DNA from 2 places in the Mesorhizobium sp. USDA 3734 genome. Region 1 is predicted to be linked to the other one. Evidence: riboswitches for the same ligand, from Rfam matches in the RefSeq annotation. Region 1 holds a riboswitch; the other holds the start of a gene.
The links. Region 1 has a riboswitch for thiamine pyrophosphate ahead of ACZ89F_RS09530 (YkoF family thiamine/hydroxymethylpyrimidine-binding protein). Riboswitches for the same ligand answer to the same signal wherever they lie in the genome.
Positions count from the first base shown of each region.

Region 2: linked by a shared signal. The riboswitch ahead of thiB (thiamine ABC transporter substrate binding subunit) and the one ahead of ACZ89F_RS09530 (YkoF family thiamine/hydroxymethylpyrimidine-binding protein) in region 1 are both predicted to bind thiamine pyrophosphate.

Region 1 is NZ_JBWCCW010000001.1:1,977,861-1,992,796, forward strand. It holds gene ACZ89F_RS09480 (hypothetical protein) at 1-181, shown strand, start outside; gene ACZ89F_RS09485 (hypothetical protein) at 287-526, shown strand; gene ACZ89F_RS09490 (hypothetical protein) at 511-696, shown strand; gene ACZ89F_RS09495 (hypothetical protein) at 696-1,019, shown strand; gene ACZ89F_RS09500 (flavin monoamine oxidase family protein) at 1,154-2,560, opposite strand; gene ACZ89F_RS09505 (hypothetical protein) at 2,625-3,332, opposite strand; gene ACZ89F_RS09510 (glycosyltransferase family 39 protein) at 3,628-5,175, shown strand; gene msrA (peptide-methionine (S)-S-oxide reductase MsrA) at 5,259-5,777, shown strand; gene ACZ89F_RS09520 (SDR family oxidoreductase) at 5,832-6,569, opposite strand; gene ACZ89F_RS09525 (LysR family transcriptional regulator) at 6,715-7,635, shown strand; TPP riboswitch at 7,772-7,885, shown strand; gene ACZ89F_RS09530 (YkoF family thiamine/hydroxymethylpyrimidine-binding protein) at 7,876-8,484, shown strand; gene ACZ89F_RS09535 (ABC transporter permease) at 8,587-9,339, shown strand; gene ACZ89F_RS09540 (ABC transporter ATP-binding protein) at 9,336-10,103, shown strand; gene ACZ89F_RS09545 (ABC transporter substrate-binding protein) at 10,096-11,118, shown strand; gene ACZ89F_RS09550 (hypothetical protein) at 11,221-11,502, opposite strand; gene ACZ89F_RS09555 (hypothetical protein) at 11,508-11,915, opposite strand; gene ACZ89F_RS09560 (tetratricopeptide repeat protein) at 12,026-14,936, opposite strand, start outside.
Region 2 is NZ_JBWCCW010000001.1:7,242,883-7,257,818, reverse strand. It holds gene ACZ89F_RS34825 (helicase-related protein) at 1-1,759, shown strand, start outside; gene ACZ89F_RS34820 (RNA-binding S4 domain-containing protein) at 1,886-2,272, shown strand; gene fdxA (ferredoxin FdxA) at 2,508-2,846, shown strand; gene ACZ89F_RS34810 (CarD family transcriptional regulator) at 3,214-3,795, shown strand; gene ACZ89F_RS34805 (amino acid ABC transporter ATP-binding protein) at 3,903-4,676, opposite strand; gene ACZ89F_RS34800 (amino acid ABC transporter permease) at 4,673-5,353, opposite strand; gene ACZ89F_RS34795 (amino acid ABC transporter substrate-binding protein) at 5,486-6,259, opposite strand; gene ACZ89F_RS34790 (RNA polymerase factor sigma-32) at 6,583-7,446, shown strand; gene ACZ89F_RS34785 (M48 family metalloprotease) at 7,484-8,953, opposite strand; gene thiQ (thiamine ABC transporter ATP-binding protein) at 9,213-10,013, opposite strand; gene thiP (thiamine/thiamine pyrophosphate ABC transporter permease) at 10,006-11,631, opposite strand; gene thiB (thiamine ABC transporter substrate binding subunit) at 11,638-12,636, opposite strand; TPP riboswitch at 12,680-12,794, opposite strand; gene ACZ89F_RS34765 (thiamine diphosphokinase) at 12,882-13,526, shown strand; partial or broken gene ACZ89F_RS34760 (ABC-F family ATP-binding cassette domain-containing protein) at 13,528-14,936, shown strand, end outside.

The sequences.
Region 1 (14,936 bases):
GCTGATCGCGATCATCTGCGGCGGCGCCCTGGCCGGCTTCGACTGGACGCTGTTCGGGGTCAGCGACCGCACCGCGCTTCAGATCAGCGGCGCTGTCGCCCTCGCCAAGATCATCATCAACGCCGTTCGCGACGGCCCGCGCGGCATGGTCGCGCCGCCGCCGCCGGCAGAGGAGAAGTAAGATGGAAGGTCTCCAACAACTCGTCGTCGCTTGGCTTGAAGTGGTCAAGCCATATTGCATCGGCTTTTCGATTGGTATGTCCGTTTGCATCATAGTGAGGCATCTATGACCGCGCTCATCGCCTTTCTGCTCGAGCATGCAGGGATAGCCATCGCGGCTCTTGGTGCCATCGCCACCGTCGTTGCGGCGGGGTGGGGCAATCTGCGAGGCGCAAAACGAGAGCGGGACAAGCAGGCTGTGAAAGATGCTGCTGCTGTGACCGAAGCCCAGAAGATCGACGACGCCGTCGCCGGCCGGACGCCGGACGACAACCGGGGGAGGCTGGCCAGATGGTCAAAATCATAGCGCTCTCGCTCACGCTGGCCGGCTGCACCACATCAGGCGGGTCGTTCTGCGCAGCCGGGCATCCCATCCGGCCGACAAAGGCAGAGGTTGCGACCCTTTCCGATGCGTCGGTGGCTGCGATCCTGGCGCACAACGAAAAGGGCCAGACGCTTTGTGGATGGAGGCCGTGATGCACGATCTTTTCGACCTGCTCGGTATCAAGGGGCCGGTTGTCGCCGCCGGCCTTGCCGGCGGCGTTCTGCGTGCGCTGTCGCGGCATCGCTACAAGTTGCGCGAAATGGTGGCCTCGCCGATCTGCGGCGCGCTTGCCGCGGCCTATTTGACGCTGCCGGCGGTGTCCTACGCCAGGATAACCGGCCTGCCGATGCCTGACCCGGCTGACGACACCACCACGCTGGCCGCCGCCTTCCTGATCGGCGTCTGCGCCATGTGGATTTCGGACATGCTGTTCGAGTTTGTCGTGAGGCGGTTCAAGTCGGTGCCAGACGAGTAGCTATTGGCGCCGGTTGGTGTTGTTTGCTAGCGACTGCTTGATAGAATTCCCGAGACACTTTCGTCATAGCCCGCTCCGGTTCGCCGGGGCGGGCTATTTTTGCGTTTCGGCACCGGCGTGACGGCCGGCATTGCCTACGGCGTGGGCTGGTCGAGAAACGCCGGCAGCTGAAAATGGCGACAGAGCACGCTTTCCGCCGTTTCCAGCGCGCCCTCTATCCACGCCTGCCTGGACGACCATGCCTCGCCGCAGATATGGATCGGCGTGTCAGCGACCGGCTGCAGGGCCAGCTTCGCTGCCTCGTCCGGCTTGCTGCTCGCCGCCCACAGGTGGAAAGCGCCGCCAAATGGCGCGGCCATCCAGTCGCGGATCATCACCTTCACCGGGGCGGGCGACTCGCGACCGAGTTTCTGCCCATACATCACTGCTACCATGCGCTGGATTTTCGCCGCGGCGAGATGGCCGGGTGCCAGCCACTCGCCGTTTGGCAGGGGCGCGAAGGTCTCGCGCCAGAAGGCGCCGCGTGCGCCGTCGGCAAACATGGCAAGCGCGCCCATGCCCTGGTGGTTTCGCCAGCCCTCGGCGCCGAAATGCCTGACCACACCAAGCGGCAGATCGGTCACTGCGACAGAAGAGCGGAACCCGATCGGCGTCCACCAGCAGTCAGGATAGAGAATGGCTGAAGTCACGACAGGCCAGGCGTCGACAGCGCCAAGCAGTGTCCGGACAGTGCCGATCTGGTTGAAGCCGTCGATCTCAAGGATGGCCGCTTTGGGAAGTGCCAGGATCACCTTGTGGGCGCGAACCGCCTGCCGGCCGGGTCCGAAGCCAAGCGTCACCATGCCGCCGACGTCATGGTCCAAGCCGACCAGACGGCAGCCGGTGATAATCTCCACGCCCAGGCCGCGGACCGCCACCGCCAGTGCGTCGACCAGGCCGGACATTCCGCCGGGAAGCTCGAACAGTTGGTGTCCGCCCCGGAAGAGATTTTGCGCCGCCCAGTGCAGCACGGCCTCGGCGTCGACGGGTGCTGTCCAGAAGCCGTAGCCGGAACGATCCAACAGATAGGCCATCTCCTCGGCGCTCAGCAATTGCGACAGGCGCTGGCCGAGGGCCATGGCGGGTGCTTTCACGTTTGCGGACCTTTGCCGTGCCGTTTGCAGCAGCCGGGCAGGGCCGCCACGCTGAAGGCCGACGGCGACGTCATAGGCGAAGGGGCGCCGCCAGCGCGCCTTGCGGATTTCGCCAAGCGATCGGGTTCGGCCCCGCAGGTGCACCAGCCCTTGGCTTTCGTTCTGAACACCAGTGGTGGCTACGTCCAGATGCCGCAGCAACCGCAACAGCAGACCATGGTCGTCGCGGATCGATTGCGCGCCAAGCTCGACCGTCAGGCCGGGCGCGGGGTGGAGCGTATGGATCCGGCCGCCAAGCCGGTCCGAGGCCTCGAACAGATGAATCCGTTTGCCGCCCGCCATGGCAAGCCGCCAGGCTGCGTACAGCCCGGCAATGCCGGCGCCGACGATAGCAACATCCGTTTCCACCTGGCCCCCGCGCCCAAAGTTCCGCCCCAGCGAGCTTTGCCTCAATGATCCGGCTTGGCAAGTCTCAAGCCAGGATGTTGACCGCGCGCGCCGCGACCAGCGCGATGGTCAGCAGCGATATCATGGCCTCGGCCATCATCAGCAGCTTGGCGCGTTGGGAGAGTGGCAAGGTATCGGTGGGCGAAAACGCTGTTGCATTGGTGAAGGCGAGGAAGAAATAGTCGACGAAGCCGGGCAGCCAATCGCGAAGCTCACGATCGTTCAGGGTCATCTGCGCGAACAGGAAATCGGCCTGCGCGAGCTTGACGAGGCCGCAGGTCGGCGGCCCGCCACGGTCGGTGCTCCAGAACCACAAGGCAAAGACGATGACGTTGGTGACCCAGATGTTGAGCGCGTCGATCAGCAGTGTCGTGCCGCTGTTGCCGGCATGGCCCTCCAGCAAGGCGCGCACCAGCAAGACCAGCGAACCGCAATTCATGACGCTGATGATGGCGGTCATTGTCAAAGCGGTTCTGCGGATCATGATGCGAAACTGGCCGATCGCATGCCACTCGTGATCCTCGACCGCCTTTCGGGTGGCGGCCTGTGTCCAGGCCGTGGCCACCGACAAGGGCAGCAGCAGGGCGGCCTCCAGCGCCGGCGCCAGCCAGCGCGGCCCGAATGAGAGGTTGTTGATGACCAGAAGCTGCAGGCAGATGATGACCAGAACGGCCGCGCGCGCCATCCAGAAGTCTAGCGCACGGTAGTGGATAACGGCATGGTGATGGCGCATTTTGAATCCTGGATGCTTGTTGGTGGGGGTGGCGAGGATCTGGTCAGGCCTAACGACGCCTGCCCCGATCACGACCAATGCGCCTGCCCGGCACGTTCGAAGTGTCGCAGGGCGCTTTTCATTGTCGTCTTGCTTGCATGTGAGGGGAGAGGCAGCATCGTGAGGTGAAATTCTGCCTCAATCTTGGTTTTGCAATGGTCGCCCAAGTATACATTTTTGTAAGCTTTGAGTTCTGGGCTGTTCGAAAAACCGTCCGGTGTGATTTATCCACCGCATGACGCGAATCGATGAACCCATGAACGGCTGGCTGCCGGTCGGCAGCTCTGTTCCAGGCGACTGGCGCCGGTCGGCGATCTGGTCGCATCTGACCCGATATCCGGAGGCTGTTCTGGCACTGTTATGCCTGACGCAGATCCTGTGCTGGACCGTGGTGCCGGCGCTTGTCGACGCCGCCCCGCCCGGCGATGTCGTCGAGGGCTTCATGTGGGGCCGCGAATGGGTGCTGTTGACCTACAAGCATCCGCAGCTTCCTGGTTGGCTGCTCGAGACCAGCCATCTTCTGACCGGATCGTTCCGCTGGCCGCAATATCTGCTTGCCCAGCTCGTCGTCTCGGCGACCTTCATCATCGTCTACCTGCTGGCCCGCGACATGCTCGGGAGAACCCGCGCGCTGGCCGCCGTGCTTTTGATGCCGTCGCTCTATTTCTTCGGCTGGCCCACCCCGCAATTCAATCATGACTATGCGCAGATGCCCTTCTGGGCCGCTATCTGCTGGCTGCTGTGGCGTGGAAGTCGTGGTGGCGGGCCGGGCTGGTGGCTGGCGCTCGGATTGGCGTCGGGTGTCGGGCTCTATGCCAAGTTTTCCACCGGGCTGCTGTTGCTCTTCGGCGCGATCTGGCTGTTGTCGGACACACGGGCACGCAGTCGGCTCGCCACGCCCTGGCCGTGGCTCGGGCTTGCGGTTTTCATTGCCGTCGCCGCGCCGCTGGCCGTCCAGCTCTACCGCATCGATTTCCTGCCGCTGACCTATGTCGCCGGCCGCGATGAATGGGTTCTGGCCCACCGCTCCCGCCTCTACTATATCGGCGTCCAGATGGCCGGGCTCTGCGGCTTTCTCCTGGTGCTGGCGATTTCGGGCCTGTTGCGGCGCTCGCCTGCGCCGGAAGAGCCCGTCGAGCGCGGCACGCTGGTCTATGTCGTGTGGATGGGGCTCGGTTCGGCGGCCCTTGTCATGGTGGCTTCGCTGTTCACCGGAGCCGGCGAGGCATGGGGCGCACCGATGTACAATCTAGTCGGCGTTGTGGCGCTTGCCTTGCTGGGCCATCGGCTCGGCGCCATCGAGATGCGACGGCTGGCGATCTGCGCGTTCGCCTGCATCATCGGCATGTCCGGTGCCTATGCGGGCATCCGCTGGACGAGCTGCAATTTGCGCGGGCGTATGGACGCCGTGTGCTGGCCGGCGCGACAGATCTCGGATGAGGCCGAGGTGGTCTGGCACGCGGCGGTGCCCGGTCGGCTCGACATCGTCGGCGGCGATACCCGTATGGCGTTGCTGGCGGGCCTCAACGCCTATGACAAGCCGTCGATCTTCACCGAACTCGACATGCGGCTCGCCCCCTGGATCACTAGTCAGCGGCTGCGCGACCACGGCATACTTCTGGTCTGGCCTGGGCACGAGGTACCACCCTATCTGCAGGCGTGGCTGGGCAACATCCCGGTCAAAACAGTTCTTTTCGACTGGTCGCTCAAGGCACCGCCGGTGGCAATCAGCTTTGCCGCCGTTCCGCCCGGCGCGCCGCAGTTGCCGAGTGTGATCGCGAGCCTCGCCCGGCCGAGCAACTGAAGCAGATCCGCCGGCCCGCTGGACGAAGCAGGTGACAATGCCCATTTATGAGGAGATCCAACTTGCTTTTGAGGAGACGTGATATGGCGACTTCGACCGAACGCGCAGTCCTTGCCGGTGGCTGCTTCTGGGGGATGCAGGATTTGATACGGCGCTATCCCGGCGTCATCTCCACCCGTGTCGGCTACAGCGGCGGCGACGTGGCCAACGCCACCTATCGCAACCATGGCAGCCATGCCGAAGCCATCGAGATCAATTTCGATCCGGCCGTCATAAGCTATCGCACGCTGCTGGAGCGGTTTTTCCAGATCCATGATCCGACGACCCGCAACCGGCAAGGCAACGATGTCGGGATGAGCTATCGCTCGGCGATCTATTACACCAGCGACGAACAGAAGCGCCTCGCCGAGGACACCATCGCCGATGTCGATGCCTCGGGTCTGTGGCCAGGCAAGGTCGTCACCGAAGTCGCGCCGGCCGGTCCCTTCTGGGAAGCCGAGCCTGAGCATCAGGACTATCTGGAGAAATACCCCAACGGCTACACCTGCCACTTCGTCAGGCCAGGCTGGAAGCTGCCGGTCCGCGAGAGGGCGGTTTCGTAGGGTTCACAGGATCGGGGCCAAGCCCCGATCCTGTGCCTTGCCGATTATCCCAGATCATGCCTGCTGCGTGGGGTAGAGCGTCAGGATGTTGACGTTGACCCTTGGCGGTTGCGACACCGCGTAGAGCATGGCTGCGGCGATGTCCTCGCTCTCCAGCTGCTCCATGTCGCCCAGTCTTTGCTCTACCGCCAGGCGCACGTCATGGCGCATGTTGGCGGTGAACTCGGTCCTGACCGCGCCCGGCTCGATCACGGTGACGCGGATGCCATCCTTGCCGAGTTCGCGGCGCAGCGATTCAGCCATGGCGCTGGCCGCATGCTTGGTGCCGGAATAGACGACCGAAGGGTGGATGTAGCGGCCGGTGCCCGACGAGACGATGACGATGTGGCCTGAACCCTGCCGTTTCATCGCCGGCAGCGCTGCGTTGACCGTATAGAGCAAACCCAGAATGTTGATATCGACCATCGCCCGGTATTCGCTGGTGGTGGTGTTCTGGAAGGGGGCGGCGACGCCGACGCCGGCGACATTGCACAGCATGTCCAGTCGGCCATGGCTTTCCAGCACGCGACTGACCATGGCGGTTGCCTGCTCCTCGTCGGTGATGTCGGCCTCGATCACGAGCACCTCGCCGCCAGCCTCGCGGATGCGCTTGGCCAGATCGTCAAGCCGCTGCCTGCGCCGTGCCGCAATGGCAACGACCGCGCCTTGCGCCGCCAGCGCAAGTGCGGTTGCCCTCCCGATGCCGGAGGAGGCGCCGGTCACCAGGGCGATTTTTCCGTTGAGTTTCGGCATGCTCGTTGCTCCTGTTCAGAGGGAGATTCAGATGCGCTCGAGGCCGCTGATCGGCGACGTTCGAGACATGTCCTCAAGCTAGGCAGCAGACGTCTTGCGGAAAATGGGATAGAATTCCATCATACTCATTGGAGAATATGGCATAATGCGCGGAAGCGACTATGCGGAGCTGAAGGCCTTTGCCACTGTCGTCGCGCATGGCAATTTTGCTCGTGCCGCGGAAGATCTCCGGATTTCGGCATCGACGCTCAGCCAGACGATCCGCCAGCTCGAAGCGCGGCTTGGTCTGCGCCTGCTCAACCGCACGACCCGCAGTCTCTCGCTGACCGAAGCCGGTGCGCGCCTGCATGCGCGCTTCGCCCCGGCCATGGCCGAGATGGAGGCGGCGGTCGGCGATGCCGCCGCCTTGCGTGACATGCCGGCCGGCATCTTGCGCGTCCATATGCCCAGTGTCGCTGCCGCCACCTATCTGGAGCCGGTGCTCGGTCGTTTCTATGAGACATGGCCGGACATCGTGCTCGATGTGACGATCGACGATGCCGCCATCGACATTGTCGGGGCCGGCTATGATGTCAGCGTCAGACTTGGTGAATTTCTCGAAGCCGACATGGTTGCCGCGCCGCTTGGCGGTACGCAACGCCAACTCGCGGTGGCTTCGCCGGACTACATTGCCCGTCACGGATCGCCATCAGCACCCGCGGATCTGCTCCAGCACCGCTGCATCAACTGGCGCCGGCCGGGCAGCGCCGGCCTCTACACATGGGAATTCGCCAGGGATGGCCAATGGTTCTCGGTCGCGGTCAACGGTCCGCTGGTTGTCTCCAGCCGCGGCATGGCAATTGCGGCCGCGGTGCAGGGCGTCGGCATTGCCTTCTGGGCGGAAGAGCTGGTGCGTCCGCTGATCGACGCCGGCAAACTGGTCTCGTTGCTGGATGAGTGGTGCGCGATGTTTCCGGGCTGGTTCCTCTGCTACCAGAAGCAGCGCCATACACCGCCGGCGGTGCGCGCCTTCGTCGATTTCCTGCGGCATGCGCATGCCGGCCGGCAAGCAATGCCGGGCGGTTGACCGATTGTCCGTCGACCCTGCGGAGCATGCGCCGGGCAGCTTCCTCGATGACAGCCGGCCCAGGCCTGGCGCAATGCTTTTGGTGCAGGGGGCCGAAAAAACGGCTTTCACTTCAGCTCGAATGGTGCTTTAACCCCCGCATCCACAGGGGTGCTCCGTACGGTCGGGGCTGAGACGGGGGCGGCAAGCCCACAGACCCTAGAAGCTGATCTGGGTAATACCAGCGGAGCGAGGCGGGCGATGTTTTCAGGCGCACAAATTTCCCTATATCCCATGGCCGACGATTTCGTCGGCGTCATTCTTGGCGCGCTGGGCGCGCTCGATCCCTACCGCGATCGACTCAGGATCGAGACCGACGACATCTCGACCTTGCTGGTCGGGCCGCCCGAAGTGCTGTTTCCCGCCATGCGCGACCTGTTCATGGCGGCGGCACGCAGCGGCAAACATTGTGTGTTGTCGGCCACCATCTCGCGCGGCTGCCCGGGCGAGCCGGATGACCCGATCTGCCGCTCCGATGCTCTTGGTGGGCCTGTCGGGCCACTCGGTCCGCGCAAGGATGCGGCCATCGCGGCGGTGCGCAATGCCGATGCCACCGGCCAGCCGGCGGCCGCGCAGTTCTCGCTCTATGTGATGGGCACCGACGACCACATGGACGAGATCTACGGCTGCATCGACTTTCTCAAGCAGTCCGGCGTCTATGAGCGTTCCAAGCATTTCTGCACGAAATTGCGCGGTGATGCCGGTGCGGTCTTTTCGGCGTTGGACGAGGCTTTCTGCCGCTTCGGACCAGGCGCCGGCCACGTAACCCTCGACGTTACGGTCTCGGCCAACAGCCCGTCGGCTGTCTGAAGCTGCCGCCGCTCCCGCGGCCCGTCAAGGTTATCTCCCGTGGTCTCATCATCAGTCGCTTCGCGTCCGATCGCGAGCCTGCTTGCCAAGGCAGTGCCGGCCATGATCTCGGTCGGCTTGCTCCTGCTGGCGTGGCAGCTTTATGCCACCTATTCCGGCATCAAGCCGACGACATTGCCGGCGCCGTCGCGTGTCTTCGAGCAAGCGATGCTCAATCGCGAGGCGCTGGTCGAAAACGCCATTCCGACGATCCGCGCCACGCTGCTTGGCTTTGCCTGTTCGCTCAGCGCCGCCTTTGCGCTGTCGATGCTGGTCGACTTCTTCCAGCCGCTGCGGCGTGCGCTGTTTCCCGTCTTCATCGTCAGCCAGACCTTGCCGCTGGTAGCGATTGCGCCGTTGGTGGTGCTGTGGTTCGGTTTCGGACTGGCACCCAAGATCATGCTGGTGGCACTGGTCACCTTCTTTCCGATGTTGGTGGCATTGGTCGAGGGCTATGAGGCGACCGAGGCCGAGATCGGGCAAATGCTGCGCGCCATGGGAGCAGGGCGCTGGCGCATCTTCGTGCTGGCGCGGCTGCCTTCGGCGCTGCCTTACTTCTTTGCTGGCCTGAGGATCTCCATCACCTATGCGGTGGTCGGCGCCATCTTCGCCGAATATGCCGGGGCCGCGAAGGGGCTGGGCATCTACATGCTCAACGCCAAGAACAATTTCCGCCCCGATCTGGTGCTGGCCGCCGTCGGTGTCAGCGCCGCGCTGACACTTGTCCTGTTCGGGTTGACTGTGTTGCTGCAGGGCCTTGCCATGCCCTGGGAGCGCGCCGGCAAGGAAACCGCAGGGAAGAGGCCGTGGCGATGAGCAGGCTCGAGCTGCGGCATGTGCACAAGGCGTTCGGTGGGCTGGACGTGCTGGCCGATATCTCGCTGAGTGTCGGCGCGGGTGAATTCGTCTCGATCCTCGGGCCCTCGGGTGCCGGCAAATCGACGCTGTTCCAGCTTCTGACCGGCGCCGAGCATGGCGAGGGCGAGATGTTGTTCGACGGCGTGCGACTCGACGACCACGGCAGGCACTTCGCCTTCATGCCGCAACGCGATGCGCTGATGCCGTGGCGACGCATCCTCGACAACACGACGCTCGGGCTCGAAGTGCAAGGCATCAGGCGCAAGGCGGCGCGGGCGCGCGTCGCGCCGCTGTTTGCCGAGTTCGGGCTTGCCGGCTTCGAGGAGCATTTTCCCGCGCAGCTGTCCGGCGGCATGCGGCAGCGCGCGGCGCTTTTGCGCACGGTGGTGCAGGAGCGTGACATGCTGCTGCTCGACGAGCCGTTCGGTGCGCTCGATGCACTGACCCGCACCGCCATGCAGCGCTGGCTCGAACAGATGTGGCGGCACCACCGTTGGACGGCGCTTCTGATCACTCACGACGTACGCGAAGCCGTGTTCCTGTCCGACCGCATCTATGTGCTGTCGGCGCGCCCGGCCCGCATCGTCCGTGAAATCAAGGTGCCGCTGCCGCGCCCGCGCAGCGTTGGCGGCGCTGCTGCGCGCCAGGCAAGTGCGCTCGAGGCCGAAATCCTCGACATCATCCTCAACCCCAACCCATCCAAAGGACACGACCATGACTGACTTGACGCGCCGGCAGGCCTTGTTGCTGACCCTTGCCACAGGCCTTCCGCTCGTTGCCGGATCGGGGCGAGCCCGAGCACAATCGGCGGCACAAAAGGTCACCGTCGCCCTCGACTGGACGGTCAACACCAACCACATCGGACTGTTCGTCGCCCGCGACAAGGGCTTTTATCGCGAGGCCGGTCTCGAGGTCGACATCCTGCCCTACAGCGATACCGGTGCGGGCACGCTGGTTGCAAATCGCGTCGCCGATTTCGGCATCAACGGCACCATCAGCCTGTTCACCCAGAAAACCGCCGGGGCGGATCTGAAGGGCGTCTATGCGGTGGTACAGTCTGAAACTGGCCGCGTGGTCTTCAATGCTGCGCGCGACGAGATCAAAAGCCCGAGAAGCCTTGACGGCTTGACCTATGGCGGCTTCGGCAGTGCCTGGGAGAACGCACTGATATCGACCATCATCCGCCATGACGGCGGCAAGGGTAATTTCGAGACGGTGACGCTCGGTACCTCAGCCTATGAGGCGCTGGCCAATGGTTCGGTCGATTTCACGCTTGAAGTCTCGACCTGGGAGGGTGTCGAAGCCGAACTCAAGGGCGTCAAACAGCGCAGTTTCGTCTATGCCGATTACGGCGTGCCTGATGAGCACACCACACTGATCTCTTCGAGCGAAGCCTATCTCCAGGCAAACCCCAAGCTTGCGGTCGCCTTCGTCCAGGCGACACGGCGCGGCTACCAGTTCGCCGTCGACAGTCCCGATGAGGCGACAGCCCTGTTGATCGCGGCCAACAAGGATGCACTGACCAATCCGGCGTTGATCCACGCTTCGCTGAAAGCGCTGATCGACGGCCATTATCTATGCAGTCAAAGCGGCGCCATCGGGACGATGGATCCGGCCAAGATGGACGCGATCGGCGACTATCTCTTCGCCTCCGGTATTTTGCGCGATGCCGATGGCAAAGCTCTGGCGCAACGCCCTGATTTCGCAAAGTATTTCAGCAATTCAATTCTGGGGTAGGGAGTCAATCGGCTTCTCGAGCTTCGAGGAAATGGCTAGCCAGTCAAAGAGGTCACGAGGCGCGACAGATCCACGTCGGACGCATAGATCAGCGAGTCCCGGCTAATTCCGGGCGATCTCATAGAGCAGAGTGGCTTTGATGTGCCGCCCGGGTTCACCCTGCAGCGACAATGCGGCTGCGTAGAGTTTTGCCACGGCTGGGCAGAGACCTTCGAATTCCCGGCTGACATTGGCAATGGCAGTTATCTCGGCGGTAGTGCCGCCAGCGTTGATGAAAGCGTCGGCCAGCAGCGACCAGTCTTCATCGCTGGCTGAAGCGGCGGGCAGGCCGCCCTTCTTCGCTGCGCCGAAGGCGTGGAACAGGGTGGCGCCGACCTTGTCCATGTCGATCAGGAAATCCTGGTCCGGCGCGTTGAGCGCGCCGGCCCTTCACGAAGGTAGTTGTTGCAGATGGCAGTGGTTTCCCGCGCCATGACATGGTTGAGCATATCCAATTGTGCACGTAGTGCTTCGGCGGCTTTGCTGTTCGGAGCCGAGGACAGCAGGGATGCGCATCTTCGCCTGAGATCGTCGACAGCCATCCTGCTCGTATTTCGCACTTGATCGACATTTCCAAGTTTGGCCACGGCCGTGATGTTTTCTACGACCGCGTCGTAGTCGTCTGGAAACTCCTGCTTGATTGCCCTGAAAATCTGGCTTCCCTGGCTCCGAATCTGTTCGCTTACCTGAGCTGCGGTCAGCGTTTGTGGATCGGGCGAACCCGCCCACGGTCTGGTAGAGATATTTACCGCCGGCAAAGCCGACCGCCCAGGGCAATACCTTTGCCGCAACAAAGGACAAAGCAGCGACCGCCGCCACGCCCAAGCCTTTCCAACGTGACATCTGGCAGCCCTCACAAACCTTGTCTCTATTTCGCCCCGAGGCTCAGCGCTTTCTTGCGGTCGGCCTCGGCGCGCTTGCGGTTGCCCTTGGCGTCCCACGCCCTGCTCCGCACTTTGTAGGCGGCGGCGAAATCCGGTTTGAGCTTTATCGTCTGGCTCAAATCGGCGATGGCCCCGTCATAATCCGCCTTGCTGATCCGAATCACGCCCCGGCCCAAATAAGCAAAGGGGTTCTTGCGATCGAGGCTGAGCGCCCTTTCGAAATCACGTAACGCTGCGACGTCCTCATGCCTGCCCATCAATATGAGGCCCCGATCGGCATAGACCCTTGCGTCCTTGGTATTGAGACTGATGGCCTTTCCGTAGTCAGCAAGCGCCCCGTCGTAATCTCTTTGGAAACCGCGGTTCTGACCACGATCGTAGTAGGTGTCGGCAAAATTCGGATTGAGCGTGATTGCCTGACTGTAATCGGCGACGGCATGAGCGTAGTCGCCCTTGGATCCCCAGGCCATCGCTCGGGCCAGATAGGCGTCGTGGAATGCCGGAAAGAGCGCAATCGCCTTGTCGTAAAGCGCTATGGCGCCGTCATAGTCGTCCCTCTCGTGCAGCGTCCAGCCCTTGCTGAACGCCTGCGCGGCTGGCGAAGCGCTACTTGGCTTGGCCTCCTTGCCAGCTTGGCCAACGGCTTCGTCTGACGTCTTTAAGGCGTTCGCCTTTGCCGCCACTGCCAGTTTGCGGCCTTTACGAGCGAGGGCCAGCTTTGGATTGAGCTTCAGCGCCTGATCAAAGTCGGCAATGGCTTGGTCGTAATCGCCCTTCGCGAACCAGGTGTTGCCACGGCCGAAATAGACGGGCGCGTAGCCGGGCTCGATTTCGACCGCGCGATTGTAGTCGGCGATGGCGCGATCCAGTTCGCTCTTCTTGCCCCACGCAATGGCGCGGCCGAGGTAAGCGTCGAAATAAGTCGGATAGAGCTCGATCACCTTGCCGTAGTCGTCGATGGCACCATCATAATCACTCTTCTCGACGCGTGACAGTCCTCGCCCGACATAGGCGGCGGCCTTCCTTGGATCGAGCATGATCGCGCGGCTGTACTCGGCGATCGCGCGATCGTATTTGCGCTTCCTGTAGAACGCATTGCCACGATCCATGAAGGCCTTGAGGTTCTTGGGATCCGAGCCGACGGCACCCGGCGCGGCGCCGCCTTTCTTCAACGCGGCCACGGCCGCCTTGCGGGCGACCGCGTAGTCCGGATTGCCCGGATAGAGCCTTATCGCCTGGTCGAAGTCGGCAATGGCGCCATTATAGTCCTTGCTGTCGGCTCGTTCTATGCCGCGCCCGTAATAGCTGGGGGCATTCTTGGCATCGATCTCGATCGCCGCCGAATAGGCTGTGATGGCTCGCTGGGTATCGCCCTTCACGTGCCAGGCCATGCCGATGCAGAAATATGCATCCAGCACCTTCGGATCGAGCGTGGCGGCCCGGCCGCAATCGAGGAGAGCACCTTCGGCATCCTCGGTCGTGGCCTTGGCCATGCCCCGGCGAACATAGGCAGAGACCATATTCGGGAGGAGCTTGATCACCTGGTCATAGTCGGCAATCGCTCGATCATAGGCGCGCTTGGCGTCCCAGGCTTTGCCGCGGCCGAAATAGGCAAGGGGGCTGTCGGGGTCGAGCGTGATCGCCTTGCCATACGCGCCGATTGCCTGGTCATACTTGCCGGCATCCGACAGGCTATCGCCGTGCCTTACCGCGGCCAGAACGTGCGGGTCCGTCGCCTGAATGAGCTCCGCCATCTTGGCGGCGGACAGCTTGCCGTCGGACCGGGCTTTATTGGCGGCGTTCTGCGGGGCCAAGGGTTCGGCGCCGGGTTGCAGCTCGGCTTTCGCCGCCGCCGCTGCTTTGCGGCTGACGAAATAGTCCGCATTGCCCGGATCGAGCTTGATCGCCTCGTCGAAATCGGCAGTAGCGCCGTCATAGTCTTTCCTGCCGGCCCGCACCATGCCGCGCCCGTAATAGCTGGCATCGTCCTTCGGATCGATCTCGATCGCCACGGAATATGCGGCGAGCGCGCGGGTGGCATCACCCTTCGCATGCCAGGCCATGCCCTTGCAGAAGTATGCGTCGCGCGCCTTCGGATCGAGCGTGGCGGCTCGGCCGCAATCGGCGAGAGCACCATCGATGTCGCCAAGGGTGACCTTGGCGAGGCCCCGGCGAAAATGAGCCGCGGCAAAATCGGGGGCGAGTTCGATGACCTCGTCGTAGTCGGCGATCGCCTGCTCGTAGGCTCGTTTGGCAGCCCAGGCCTTGCCGCGGCCGAAATAGGCAAACCGGTTGTTCGGATCGAGCGAGATCGCCTGGTTGTAGGCGCCGATCGCCTGATCGTACTTGCCCATGTCCAGGAAGGCATCGCCGCCAAGGATCGCTTCCAGGGCGCGCGGGTCGGTCGCCTCCAGGGCCTTCGCGGCCAGCGTGTCTTGCGTGGCCGCCATATTCGAAACGGTGGCTCGCGGATTCGGCTCTTGTGTGTCTGGCAACGGTGCCGACTTGCTATCGTTGCCCGCAACCTGTTCCCGGCAGCTTCCCGCCCATTTTGGATCGAGCTCGGCGGCACGACGGCAATCCGCCGCCGCACCGATCATATCGCCCTTTAGTGTCCTGGCGCCGGCCCGGCTGAAATAGGCTTCGGCGTTCTCGGGATCGAAGCTGATCGCCTTGTCGAAATCGAGAAGTGCGCCTTCGACGCCATATTTTGCAAGCCGCGCCTCGGCGCGCTCGAGCAGGACTTTTGCGGCTGCCGGGTCCCTTGTCCCAGTGGCAACCAACGGAGCTGTTTCGCCTGGCGCGCGTTCGCTGCAAGAGCCTGCGCGCTTCGGGTCGAGTTCGATGGCGCGCCGACAGTCGGTGGCGGCAATGGCGTAATTTCCCTGGGATGCC
Region 2 (14,936 bases), 5.3 Mb from region 1:
CGACATCGCGCTTGGCTCGGACGGCACGCTGCGCTGGATCGGCGCGCCGATCGGTACGCTGGTCTCGGGCGAAGACGCGTTGAAGCCGCGCCTGGTGCTGCTGGCCGACGAACAACTGACCGGCCCGGCGCGCGACAAGGTCGCCGCGCGTGCCGAGCGGTTCGTCAATTTCCAGATCGAAACGCTGCTGAAGCCGCTGGTCGACCTGAAGAACGCCGATCAGATTTCCGGCATCGGCCGTGGCATCGCCTTCCAGCTGGTCGAGAATTTCGGTCTCATCAACCGCCGCGACATCGCCGAGGAGATGAAGTCGCTCGATCAGGAAGGCCGCGCCGCCCTTCGCCGGCTCGGCGTGCGCTTCGGCGCCTACCATGTCTTCGTGCCGGCGCTGATCAAGCCGGCGCCTGCCGGACTGGTGACGCTGCTGTGGGCGCTGAAGAACGACGGCAAGGACAAGCCAGGCTTTGGCGACGTGGTCCATGCGCTCGCCTCGGGTCGCACCTCGGTGGTCATCGACCCGGCCTTCGACAAGACCTTCTACAAGCTTGCCGGCTACCGCAATCTCGGCCGCCGCGCCGTGCGCATCGACATCCTGGAACGGTTGGCCGACCTGATCCGTCCGGCAACCAACTGGAAGCCCGGCCTCGGCCAGCGTCCGGACGGCGCCTATGACGGCCAGTCCTTCATGGTGACGCCGCCGATGATGTCGATCCTCGGTGCCACAGCCGACGACATGGAAGAGATCCTCAAAGGTCTCGGCTACCGTGCCGAGCCGAAGCCGGCCGTCGAGGTCAAGGCGCGGCTCGAAGCACAGGACAGTGCCGCGCGCGAAGCGGCGGTGGCGAAACTGGCGGCGGAAGAGGCTGCACGAGCCGAGCAGGCCAAAGCGGTCGAAGCCGCGGCAACGGATGCCGCAGCAGAGGCAGCAGTCGAAGGGTCGGAACCGGCATCGGACGCAGTGGCCGTTTCGGAAACGGCGTCCGAAATTCCCGCCGAAATCATCGCTGACGCCGCGGCGGAACCTGCTGCGCCTGCCGTGGAAGAACAGGCGCACGCTCCGGTCGAAACCGCGCAGGACGAAGCACCGGTAGCCGAGGCTGCGGCCGAAGCCGCTGAACCTGCGCCGGTTGAACCGCAGGCAGAGGCTGAGACCGCCGAGATTGAAGCCGCAGCGGCAGAAGAAGCCGCACCGGCCGAGCTGGCGGCAGATGCCGCGCCCGCAATGGACGCCGCGCCGGACGAACCTGCAGCGGTGGCTGAAGCAGCCGTCGGCGAACCCGCTCCGGAAGCCGAAGCGCCAAAACCCATCCTGTTGTGGCGTCAGGGTCGTTTCGAACAGCGCCCGCGCAACCGCGACGACAACCGCAGGAACAATCGCCCACGCAACGGACAAGCGCGCGGCCGAAGCGATGCGCCCGCGGATGCCGCCGGCGCACCGGCCGCGGCTGCACCCGGAGAACGTCCGGCCCATGAAGGCCGGCGTGACGGTGCCGGCAAGCCGCGCTTCGACCGCTCGAAGTTCAAACCCAAGCCGCAGGCCGAGGGCGAACAGCGGCGTGACGGCCGGCCGCAAGGCGAGCGTCCCGACCGCCGTGAAGGCCGGCCCGACTGGAAGGGTGGCAGGCCGGATGGCAAGGGTGGTCCGCAAGGCGGAAAGCCCGCCTTCCAGCCGAAGCCACGCGAGGAGCGCCCTTTGCGCTTCGATCCGGATTCGCCCTTCGCCAAGCTCGCCGCCTTGCGCGACCAGCTGAAGAAGTAGGCCAGAGCCGGATGATTTCAGGTCGAATCGACCTGAAATCTGAATCCGCCTCTAAACCAAGAGATAGAGCATGATGCCGTCCGAAAACCGCTTCGCACTTTTCGGCATCATGCTCTAGGCGCTTCGATGGTTGCTGAAGGCCGCCAGCGTATCGACAAATGGCTGTTCTTCTCTCGCGCCGTGAAATCGCGCTCGCTGGCGGCAAAGCTGGTGGTTGCCGGTCGCGTGCGGATCAATCGCGACAAAGCAGCGCAGGCCTCCGATCAGGTCAAGCCAGGCGACGTGCTGACCATCACGCTCGAGCGGCGCATCTTCATCTGGAAGGTGCTCAGCGCCGGTACTCGACGCGGCCCGGCCGAGGAGGCCCGCACGCTCTACGAGGATATGTCGCCACCGCCCGCACCGAAGGGCGAAGCCCCTCCCGATGCAATTCCGGGGCTGCGCGAGGCCGGCAGCGGCCGCCCGACCAAGAAGGAACGCCGCCAGACCGACCGACTGCTCGGCGAAGATTGATGCCTGGCGTTCAAAAACACGCAGCGATTTTGCGACAACGACGCGCCTGAGGCAAGAACTGAACCCGGCAAACAAGACGGTCCGCGGGACATAACTGACTCCCGCCGGGCCTGCCGTCTGGAATTCCATTCCGGAAACACCGGCACCGCCCGCAATGGCTACCCTTGCAAGCGGCCGATAAAGGCGTTACCTGACGGAAAAAGCCCAACAAAATGGGACGTCCCGGAGCCGACCGATGACCTATGTCGTGACCGACAATTGCATCAAATGCAAATACATGGACTGCATCGAGGTCTGTCCGGTCGACTGTTTCTACGAAGGCGACAACATGCTCGTCATCCATCCCGACGAGTGCATTGACTGCGGCGTCTGCGAGCCGGAATGCCCGGCCGACGCGATCAAGCCCGACACCGAGCCAGGTCTCGACAAATGGCTGCAGATCAACACCGAATACGCCGATAAATGGCCCAACATCACCGCCAAGAAAGAGCCTCCGGCAGACGCCAAATCCTTCGACGGCGAGGCCGGCAAGTTCGAGAAATACTTCTCGGCAGAGCCCGGCGAAGGCGATTGACAACACGGCCGCAAAGGCCGGTATTACGCAAGGTAAGAGACACGTCACATTAACCGGCTTGACAGCCGGCGTTGAGCTGTGGCCTTCGCGTATGCAGCAAAACCTTGATTCTTCCGACTTTTTGTGTTACATCAGCCAAACATGCCGGTGACACAACGTCGATTTATGGCGCAGACGCCCCAAATCACTGAAAGGTGAAAATCCCATTCCGGACCAGAGCGATCTGGGCCAGGCGGCCGCAATGTTGCGTTTGCCGGTCCGGCTTTTCCGATGGGTTCATCTGTTGTGCGGCTAACGATCGGTTTCCCCGATCGCGCGAGTTCGGGCCGGCAGGACGCCGGTACCACAACAAGGAGTTCAGGGCGTAATGGCAACGATCACCCCGCAGAAGAAGTCCACCGCTGCGCGTCACGGTTTCAAGACCGGCGAGTACATCGTCTACCCGGCACATGGCGTCGGCCAGATCGTCTCGATCGACGAGCAGGAAGTTGCTGGACACAAGCTGGAACTGTTCGTCATCGACTTCTCGAAGGACAAGATGCGGCTGAAGGTGCCGGTCGCCAAGGCGACCTCCATTGGCATGCGCAAGCTGTCGGAAGAGGATTATGTCGAGCGCGCGCTGAAGGTCGTGCAGGGCCGCGCCCGCGTCAAGCGCACCATGTGGTCGCGCCGCGCCCAGGAATATGATGCGAAGATCAATTCAGGCGACCTGATCTCGATCTCGGAAGTTGTGCGCGATCTCTACCGCGCCGACAACCAGCCGGAGCAGTCCTATTCCGAGCGTCAGCTCTATGAGGCGGCCCTCGACCGCATGGCCCGCGAAATCGCGGCCGTCAACCGCATGTCGGAAACCGAAGCCGTGCGCCTGATCGAGGTCAACCTCAACAAGGGCCCTAAGCGTGGCGCCAAGGCCGACAATGAGGAAGCCGAGCAGGAAGAAGCTGCCTGAGCTTTTTCGCCTTTGAATTCATGAAAAACCCGGCCTCGCGCCGGGTTTTTTGCTTTCTGGCCGGGTTTTTTGCTTTCTGGGAAGTGACGATAAACCGAAGGCAGCGCTTACACCTCGCCGCCACCTTCCTTCATCGCCTCCTGCTTCAGCGTCGCAATGAAGCGCTTGGTCCGCTGCTGCTCAGGGTCGTTGAACAGCACCGCGGCCGGCCCCTTCTCCACGATGACGCCGGCATCCAGGAACACCACTTCCTGGGCGATCTTGGAGGCGAGGCGCAGATCATGTGTCGCCATCACCATGGTCGTGCCTTCGCTGGCGAGCTTGCCAAGCACGTCGACCACCTCTTGCGCCAGTTCCGGGTCGAGCGCCGAGGTCGGTTCGTCGCAGAGCAGCACTTTCGGCGACGGCGCCAAGGCGCGGGCGATCGCCACGCGCTGCTGCTGGCCGCCGGACAGCGTCGTCGGCCAGGCATCGGCCTTGTGCGCCATGCCGACCTTCTCCAGCAGCGCGAGCGCCCGCTCGCGTGCCCTCTCAGGCGGCCATTTCAGCACCGTCACCAGCCCTTCCATGACATTCTCGATCGCGGTGCGATGCGGAAACAGCTGGAAGTTCTGGAACACCATGCCGGTCTGCAGCCGCAGGCGTTGGATATCCCTGGCCGGAACCCTGCCGCCGGGGTGGAATTCGAGCGTCTCGTCGCCGATGCGCACCGTGCCCGAGGTCGGGATCTCCAGGAGGTTGATACAGCGCAGCAGCGTGCTTTTTCCCCCGCCCGACGGGCCGACCAGCGCCGTGACACTGCCTTCGGCAATGGTGACCGTCACGCCCTTCAGCACGAGATTGTCGCCGAAGCGCTTTTCGATGTTGGAGAGGCCGATCATGAGCGTGCCTCCAGGAAGCCGCCATAGCGGTTGAGCCGGGTTTCCAGCCGCGTCTGCAAGGCCGACAGCACCGAACTCAGCGCCAGATAGAGGATCGCTGCCTCGACATAAAGGATCAGCGGCTCATAGGTGGTGGCGACGATGCGCTGCGCCGCCTGGAACATTTCCGGCACGGTGATCGCGGCGGCCAGCGAGGTGTCCTTGACCAGCGAGATGAAGGTGTTGGAGAGCGGCGGCACCGCGACCCGGCCGGCCTGCGGCAGGATGGTGCGCCGCATCGCCTGGCTCCAGGTCATGCCGATCGAATAGGCGGCTTCCCACTGGCCTTTCGGCACCGAGCCTATGGCCGCGCGGATGATTTCCGACGTGTAGGCGCCGATGTTGAGCGTGAAGCCGATCAACGCCGCCGTGAAGGCGTCGAGCAGGATGCCGACCGACGGCAGGCCGTAGAAGATCAGGAACAGCTGCACCAGGAGTGGCGTGCCGCGGAAGATCCAGACATAGAAGCGCACAAGCGCGACCAGCGGCTTGGGGCCGAACAGCCGGCCGAGCGCAGCACCCAGGCCGACCGTCAAACCAAGAGCGAAGGACAGCAGCGTCAGCGGCACGGTGAAGATCAGCGCCGCCCACAGGAGCGAAGGCAGCGACTCCAGCATCAGTTGCAGCCAGTGCGGCACGTAAGACCCTCCAGATGGTCGCTTTGTCGAGGCGCGAAGCGCCAGCCATATCACGACAAAAGCGGCGGGCCGTCAAAGACGGCTCGCCGCTGATATGTCTCAAGGGCCGGAGACCGGCCCCACCTCACAAGATTACTTCGAAACGTCCTGCCCGAAATAGGTGTCGGCGATCTTCTTGTAGGTGCCGTCGGCCTTGATGTCGGCCAGCGCCTTGTTGATCGCGGCAACCAGCTCCGGATCGCCCTTGCGCACGATGACGCCGGAATAGTCGGCGTTTTCTTCTTGCGCGGCGATCTTCACATTGGCGTCGGGCTTGTGTTTCTTGAAGTCGAGGAACGACAGGCTGTCATTGATGGTGGCGTCGGCACGGCCGGTCAGGAGCAGCTGGATCGACTGGTCGAAGCCATCGGTGCCGACGAGCTCGGCGCCGTTCGTTTCGGCCAGCTTGCCGAAATTCGAGGTCAGCGACTGCGCAGACTTCTTGCCCTTGAGATCGGCGAAGGTCTTGATGTCGGTGTTGTCGCCGCGCACGATCAGCACCGCCTTGGAGGCGATGTAGGGATCGGAGAAGTCGTACTTGGCCTTGCGGGCGTCGGTGATGCCGACTTCGTTGATGACGGCGTCATAGCGATTGGCGTCGAGGCCGGCGATCAGCCCGTCCCACTTGCCTTCGAGGAATTCAGCCTTGACGCCGAGCTTGTCGGCGATCGCCTTGGCGATTTCGACGTCGAAGCCGACCAGCGAGCCGGACGTGTCATGATAAGTGAATGGCGCATAGGTGCCTTCCGTGCCGACCTTGATCACACCGGCCTGCTTGATCTGGTCGAGATTTGCACCGGCGTGGCCTGCGGTGACAGCCAGAGCCTGCAGCGTTCCGGCGATGATGAGCGACTTGAGCCATTTCATTTTTCTGTGATCCCGTCCTTGGCCTGAAATCCGGCATGTTGTGAGGGCTGGAAAATGGCAGATGCAAGCGGAAAAAATAAGGAACAAGATTTCAAAAATAGAATGTTTCTGAAATCAGATTCTCGAAATGGCGGTTTCTGGCGGCACTCGAAGTCGTTACCGATCCGTATAGACATCGTTCAAGCATAGCGATCCGCCTGGCAACAACCAGGGAACCATTCCCGCGCGCCGTACGTTCTGGCTGTTCTAGGGCACGACGCCGCCATTTCAACCCGGGCGCCAGCCAAGTTGCAAAGTCATCCGCATCGCCCAGGGAGCGCCTCATGATGGAAGACACGGCAGGACGGATCATGGTCCGCGCGGCAATGAGGGCCCCCTACCTCGAACGTGACGAAGAACATCGGCTGGCATTGCTCTGGAAAGAGGACAACGACCAGAACGCACTGCACAGCATCACCGTCGCCCATATGCGGCTGGTCATTTCCATGGCTTCCAAATTCCGCCATTACGGCTTGCCGCTTGGCGATCTGATCCAGGAGGGTCATGTCGGTCTGCTTGAAGCCGCCGCCCGCTTCGAGCCGGAGCGCGAGGTGCGGTTCTCGACCTATGCCACGTGGTGGATCCGCGCCTCGATGCAGGACTACATCCTGCGCAACTGGTCGATCGTGCGCGGCGGCACCAGCTCGGCGCAGAAGGCGCTGTTCTTCAACCTGCGGCGCCTGCGCGCGCGGCTGGCGAATGGCGCTGAGCCGCTGTCCAACGCAACGCTCTATCGCGAAGTGTCGGAGGCACTCGGTGTCTCCGAAGCCGATGTCGCGATGATGGATTCGCGGCTGTCGGCGCCCGACTCCTCGCTCAACATGCCAATTGCCGACGATGCGGGTTCGACCGAGCGCATGGATTTCCTGGTCTCGGACGATCCGCTGCCCGACGAGATCGTCGGCGACAAGATCGATGTCGCGCGCCGCTCGCTCTGGCTGAGGGAAGCGCTTCGCGCGCTCAACGCACGTGAGTTGAGGATCATCGAGGAACGCCGGCTGAACGACGAGGGCGCGACACTCGAAGCGCTTGGCGAGACGCTCGGCATTTCCAAGGAGCGCGTCCGCCAGATCGAGGCGCGCGCCATGGAAAAGCTGAAGGTGGCGTTGGTGAAGCAAAATCCGGAGTTCATGGCGACCGCCGCCTGATCCGTGTCAGACGTCCAGCAACGTGAATTTGCAGCTCTTACTTGTCGGTGACGATCTTGACCTTGTCGCCGGCCGAGACTGCGGCACCCGGCGACAACGCGTTGAGCACGCGGAACAGATCGAGCTTGCGGTCGACGCCGACCATCTGCGCCGAAAGCGAACCCATCGTCTGCCCCGGCTGGACGGTGACGACGCGGATATGCAGCGGCTTCAGTGCCGCCTTTTCGGCAGCGCTGAGGATCCGGAACGAGCCGCTGACCGAACGCGCCACGGTGTCTAGCGTTGTGCTGGCCGAAGGGGCAGCAGTCAGCAGCCGGTAGACCTGGCCGCCGGCACGGATCACCGCGATGTCGAACTGCCAGCCTTCGGCGCCGGCATGCGCGGTCGCCGCTTCGTTGCCGTTGATGGTTTCCTGCTTGACGGTGCTGTCATCGAGACCAGCCACCCAGCCGCTGCGGATATAGTCGGTCAGCGCGCGGTTCTTGTCGATCGAGACGCCGTCGAAGCGGATCGCCATGTCACCGGGGCCGGTTGCGGTCACCGCGGCGGCCGAATTGTCGATGATGAAGCCCTGCGGCACCGAGAAGGACACACCAAGGCCCGGATGCAGGAAGGTTTCGCCACGCACATAGCCTTCCTCGGGTGTGTCGCCATAGAGCAGGCCGTCTATGCCGGCGAGGAAGGAATCGCGGTCGCGCGTGCCGAAGCCTGGCGCGCCGAACTGGCGGGCATGGCGCTGCGCCAGATCGATGCGCTGCGGCGTGTTGGGGTGCGTGGCCAGGAAGTCGAGGCTGGCATCGGTGGCGCCACTGATCGAGCGGAAATCGGTGTAGGCCGACATCGACTGCAGGAAGCGGCCGGCGGCGAAAGGATCGTAGCCGGCTTCGCCGATCGATTTGATGCCGATGGCGTCGGCTTCCAGCTCCTGGTTGCGCGAAAATTGCGCCAGCCTCAGCTTGCCGCGGATCAGCGCCGCCTTGGCGGTCGGGCTGTCGCCGAGCACGTCGGAAACCACCTTGGTCGCCAGGCCTTCCTCGGCCTCGAGCTGCTGGCGCTGCAGGCCGTGATTGGCTGTGACGTGGCCCATCTCATGCGCGATGACCGCGGCAAGCTCGGCCGAATCGTTGGCCAGCGCCAGCAGGCCGCGTGTGATGTAGAGATAGCCGCCCGGCAGCGCGAAGGCGTTGACGTTGGGCGAATTCAAAATGGTGATGCGATAGGTCTGCGTCGGGTTGGCCGATACCACCGTCAAATTGCCGACCACCTTGGCGACCATGCGCTCGAGCTTGGGATCGGAATATTCGCCGCCATAGGTCGCCAGGATGCGCGGATGCTGCGCCTTGGCCAGTTCGGCAAGCTTGTTGTTGGCGCCGACATTGTCGACGGTGATCGGCTTGTCGGATGGCTGGAAGCCGGATTCCTGGACCGCCGGCGGCGTGAACATCTGGCAGCTTGCCAGCGCCACGGCAAAGCCGGCCAGCGCAAGAAAGCGCGCCAGCGGTTTCATTCCCAATATGTTAGCGCCGATCGCCAGAACGGCTTCCTTTCGGGTCCCGGCGCATGATCACGAAAATCGGGGCGATCTTCGGAATGTGTCATGCGCCATATCTCAAACTGCTGCAGTATCCGTTGCCCGTCCCTAGGGGCGGGCGGCGGATACTGCAGGCAAATCACGTCCTGTGCCGGACCAGTAGGGCGGACCTAGCCACACTCCTCCAGTCATGGCAAGCAAGCGCCACATCGCCTGGAACCGGTTTGGCCGTAAATTATGTCCGCTTCCGGGCAACATCTCGTGATACGGCATGCTCGGCACTCGCGCCGATATAGCGCCGGAACGCTTCCGGACCAGCCCCGGCAAAGAAATCATCCGCCTTGCCGGTTGCGGCGACCAATCCATTGTCGAGAAACACGATATGCTCGCCGATGCGACGGGCGTCTTCCGGCTGATGGGTGACGAACAGCACCGTCATGCCTCGCTCGGCATGAACGGCGGCGACCAGATCCAGCATGTCGTCGCGCAAAGCGGGCCCGAGCGAGGCGAAGGGTTCGTCAAGCAGCAGCACCGGACGGTCGCGCACCAGAACCCGGGCCAGGGCGACGCGCTGGCGTTCCCCGCCGGAAAGTTCGCGCGGCAGGCGTTTCTCCTTGCCGGCAAGACCGGTGCGCGCAAGCGCCTCGGCGATCGTAGCGCGGTCCGCCTCGGTCAGCCGCAAGGATGGCGATCGGCCGAGCCCGACATTCTGCTCGACGGAAAGATGCGCGAAGAGATTGTTCTCCTGGAACACCATCGACACAGGCCGCGCTGAAGCCGGCTCGGCGCTGACATCGGCCCCGCCGATCAGCACGCGGCCCGACTGCGGGGTCTCGAAGCCAGCGACCAGATTGAGCAGCGTCGACTTGCCCGAACCGCTCGGCCCCATGATGGCGGTGATCTTCGCCGTGGCAAACTCGACGTCGAAGACAAGCGGCGCCTCGCCATAGCTGCCATGACTACCATAACTGAACGACACCTTGTCCAGCCGCACCGGAGCGCCCTTTTCAAGCCTGCTGGCCGCCCCGTCACGCATCCCGGACCTTCTCTCTCCCCAGCCAGTGCGCCGCCACGATCAAGGCGAGGCAGACGAGGCCGAGCAGCAGTGCCAGGCCGGCGGCGTCCTCAGTGCGGTAGCTGCCCATCCGCGCCAGGAGAAGGTAGGGCAATGTCTGCACGGAATCACTGCCGAACAAGGCAATGACGCCGAGATCGCCGAGCGACAACGCCATGGCGAAGGCGAAACCCGTGGCGAGCGGCCGTCGCAGCGACGGCCAGTCGACCAGCATCAGCCGGCTCCAGCCCGCAATGCCGAGCTGTGCACAGAGCCGTTCGTGACGCTCGCTCGCCGCATCATAGGCGGGGCGGACGGCACGCAGGGCGAAGGGCATCGCCATGACCGCATTGACGGTGACGACCATGATCGGGGCAATGGCGAAGACATCGCCGACATGGCGCAGCAACAGGAACCAGCCGGCGCCGACGACGATCGGCGGCACGACCAGGACAAAGCCGGCGCCGGTATCGGTGGCGTGTTCGAGCGGTGTCTTGCGGCCAGCCCGGCGGTTCAGCGCCAGGGCCCGCCGCGCCATGGTCAGCGCCAGCGACAGCGTCACCGAAAGCAGCGCCGACAGGAAGCCGAGCACCACGCTGGTCAGCGTCGCCTGCCGGACAGTGGCCTCGCCGGCCAGCCGGCCGAGATCGGCACCCAATCCGGCCATAACCGTCGCCACCATCGGGCCGATAACGAACAGCAGCGCCAAGGCGATGAGCATGGCGTTCAGCCAGGTCTCGCTCCTGTTGACTGAGAGATAGCGGCGTTGCGCGACCGGCAGGTTGTTGTCGCCGACCACGTTGGCGCCTAGCCGCGTCAGCGCCAGCACCACGATAAAGGTCAAGGCGATCTGCAGCAGCGTCAGTGTGACCGCGCGCGCGGGATCGAAATCGAAGCGCAGCGCCTGGTAGATGCCGACCTCCAGCGTCGTCGCGGCCGGCCCGCCGCCCAGTATCAGCACGATCGTGAAGGATGTGATGCAGAGCATGAAGACCAACCCGGCGACTCCTGGCATGGCGGCACGCAGCGTCGGCCATTCGATCAGCCGGAACGCCGGCCGCGCCGCCATGCCGAGCTGGCTCGCCAGCCGCCATTGATCGGTCGGTATGGTCTGCAGCGCCTCGAGGAACAGCCGCGTCGCCAGCGGCAGATTGAAGAAGACGTGGGCGACGAGAATGCCGGACAGGCCATAGATGCCCGGCCAGCTTCCGCCGCCGATCACGGTAAACACGCCGGCGAAATAGCCGGCTCGGCCATAAAGCGCCAGAATGCCGAGGGCCGCGACGATGGCCGGCAGCGCCAACGGTACGGCGAAGAGCTGCAGGATGAAGGCACGGCCAAAGAAGCGCGGATGCCGCGACAGAGCGCGCGCCACGAACAGCGCCGGCCCGACGGAAAGCAGCGTCGACAGCGCTGCTTGCCAGAGCGTGAAGCGAATGACGCGAAGCAGATAGGGGTCGAAGGCTGCCCAGGCGCCCGACAAATCATGAGCGCCTTCGAAAAGCAGGCCAGCAAACGCGCCGCCGATCAGCAGCGCGATTGCGGCGAGCGCGACAATGCCGGCGCTGACGCGGGAATCCGTGGAATGCGCCGGCGCCATCGCTGCCTACTTGCTCATCACCGAAAGCCACTCATCCACCCAGGCCTTGCGGTTGGCAGCGACCTCTTGCGGGCTGAACAGCAAGGTCTTGGTCGGCTTGACCAGTTTGTCGAAGGCCGGGTTGAGCGGCTTGTCGGTCTTGCCGGCCGGGAACATCCAGTTGGTCTCGGGGATGGAATCCTGGAATTTCGGACCGGTCATGAAGGCCATGAACTTTGCCGCCAGCGGATTCTTGGCCCCCGTCGTGGTGATGCCCGCCACTTCGATCTGCAGATACTCGCCCTCCTCGAAGGAGGCCGCTTGGTAGCGCTCGGTGTTCTCCGCGACCATGTGGTAGGCCGGCGACGTCGTGTAGGACAGCACCATCGGTGCCTCGCCCTTGGTGAACAGGCCGTAGGCCTCGCTCCAGCCCGGCGTCACGGTCAGCACCTTCGCCTTGAGCTTGGCCCAGGCCTCCGGCGCCTTGTCGCCATAGACCGACCTCACCCACAGAAGCAGGCCGAGGCCCGGCGTCGAGGTACGCGGATCCTGGATGACGATCTTGTCGTCGGCGCTGCCTTCGACCAGCTCTTTCAGGCTTTTCGGCGGGCTCTTCAGCTTCTGCGTGTCGTAGACGACAGCGAAATAGCCGTAGTCAAAGGGGACAAAAGTGTCGTCGCTCCAGCCGCCCGGTACATTGACGTCGGTCACCGCGCCATGCGGTGCGAACAGGCCTGACGCCTTGGCATCGGCGGTGAGATTGGTGTCGAGGCCAAGCACGATATCGGCCTTGGTCGATGCGCCTTCGAGCTTGACGCGGTTGAGCAGCGCGACGCCGTCGGCGACCGAGACGAACTCGACATCGCAGCCGCATTCGGCTTCGAATTCCTTCTTCACCACGGGACCCGGACCCCAGTCGGCGGTGAAACTCTCATAGGTGTAGACGGTGAGCTTGTCCTTGGCCAAGGCCGGTCCGGACAGCACCACGGTCATTGCTGAGACAAGAGAATATAAAAGCGTGCGCATCGGCGCCTCCTTCGTTCGAATTGAAAGGAATTGAGGCGTCGGACTGTCCGAAACGTCTAATCCCTCCGCCGGTACAAACCGGATCAGGTTCAGCGGGTTGGCGAGACTGCCTCTCAGCCGGTCCGCGAAGATCGCGTCCGGCACCCCGTTAGAGCGTTTCGACACATAGGCCGGGTCGATCCCCCACGCAAGTGGGAGTTTGCCGCCTTCCGTTTCCCGTGCCGGGCTGGTAAGGGCCACACGATATGAGCACATTCACCATCCTGCTTGGCGGCGATCTCATCCGCACGCCACGGCTCGACCGCCAAGTCGAAGGCTCCCGCGTCATCGCCGCCGACGCCGGCATCGGCCATGCGCGGCTGCTGGGTCTCGTGCCGGAGCTGTGGGTGGGTGATTTCGATTCGGTGCCGGCAAACCTGCCTGACGATCTCGCTGCCGTGCCGCGCCGGACCTTCCCGGCCGAAAAGGACCAGACCGATGGCGAACTGGCCATCGCCGCCGCACTCGAGCGCGGCGCGACCAGACTGGTGCTCGCCGGCGCCTTCGGCGGCAAGCGCGCCGACCACGCTTTCCTGCATCTGGCGCTTGCCCTGCGGCTGGCCGAGGCCGGGTCTGATGTGCTTTTGACCAGCGGCGCCCAGGAAGGCGTTCCCCTGCTGCACGGAACCGCTGGCTTCGACTATGCCGACGGCACGCTGTTTTCGGTGCTTGGCTTTTCCGAACTCGCCGGCCTGACTGTCACCGGCGCCAAATGGCCCCTCGGCCACGTCAATGTGGCATTCGGTTCGTCGCTGACCATTTCCAACGAGGTCAAGGGCCGCCTCGAAATCGCGCTGGACCATGGCCGCGCGATGCTGCTCGCTCATCCCTATCCCTTACCTGAAAGCTGACATGGCCCCGCCCCTTCTCAACCTCGACGGGATAAAACTGACCTTTGGCGGCACGCCGCTGCTCGATGGCGCCGCCTTGACCGCCTCGGCCGGCGACAAGATCGCGCTGGTCGGCCGCAACGGGTCCGGCAAGTCGACGCTGCTGAAGATCGCCGCCGGCCTGATCGAGCCGCAGGACGGCGAGGTTTTCCGCCAGCCTTCGGCAACCGTCCGCTATCTGCCGCAGATGCCCGACATGGAAGGTTTTGCCAGTGTCCGCGCCTATGTCGAGGCCGGGCTTGGCCCCGCCGACGATCCCTACCGCGCCAGCTATCTGATGGAGCATCTCGGCCTGTCGGGCGAGGAGCGGCCGAACGACCTGTCCGGCGGCGAAGCGAGGCGCGCCGCCCTTGCCCGTGTCATGGCGCCCGAGCCCGACATCCTGCTCCTTGATGAGCCGACCAACCATCTCGATCTGTCTGTCATCGAGTGGCTGGAGGAGGAGCTTAGCCGCACCTCCTCGGCGCTCGTCGTCATCTCGCACGACCGCCGCTTTCTCGAACGCGTGTCGCGCGCCACGATCTGGCTGGATCGCGGCCAGACCCGCAGGCTGGACAAGGGCTTTGGCCATTTCGAGGAATGGCGCGACCTGGTGCTGGAAGAGGAAGAGCGCGAGCAGCACAAGCTCGGCCGCCAGATCGTGCGCGAAGAACATTGGCTGCGCTACGGCGTGACGGCGCGGCGCAAGCGCAACATGCGCCGTCTCGGCGAATTGCAGACCATGCGCCAGCGCTTTCGCGGTCATCGAGGTGCCGAAGGGTCGGCGACCATGGTGGCGAGCGACGCCGCCGAATCCGGCAAGCTGGTGATCGAGGCCAAGAACATCGAGAAGAGTTTTGGCGATCTCACCGTGGTCAAGGGGTTTTCGACTCGCATCCAGCGCGGCGACCGCGTTGGCCTGGTCGGGCCGAACGGCGCCGGCAAGACGACGCTCTTGAAGATGCTGACCGGCGAGATGAAGCCTGACACTGGCTCGGTACGGCTCGGCACCAATCTGGAGATCGCCACGCTCGACCAGAAGCGCGAGGCGGTCGACCCGCAGGAGACACTGGCGCAATATCTCACCGACGGGCGCGGCGAGAACCTCGTCATCAATGGCGAGCAGCGCCATGTCGTCTCCTACATGAAGGATTTCCTGTTCAAGCCGGAGCAGGCGCGCACGCCGGTGCGTGAGTTGTCCGGCGGCGAGCGGGCACGCCTGCTGCTGGCGCGCGTGCTGGCGCGGCCGGCAAACCTTCTGGTGCTCGATGAGCCGACCAACGATCTCGACATGGAGACGCTGGAGCTCCTGCAGGAGCTGGTCGCCGGTTTTGCCGGAACGGTCATCCTGGTCAGCCACGACCGCGATTTCCTCGACCGCACCGTGACCAG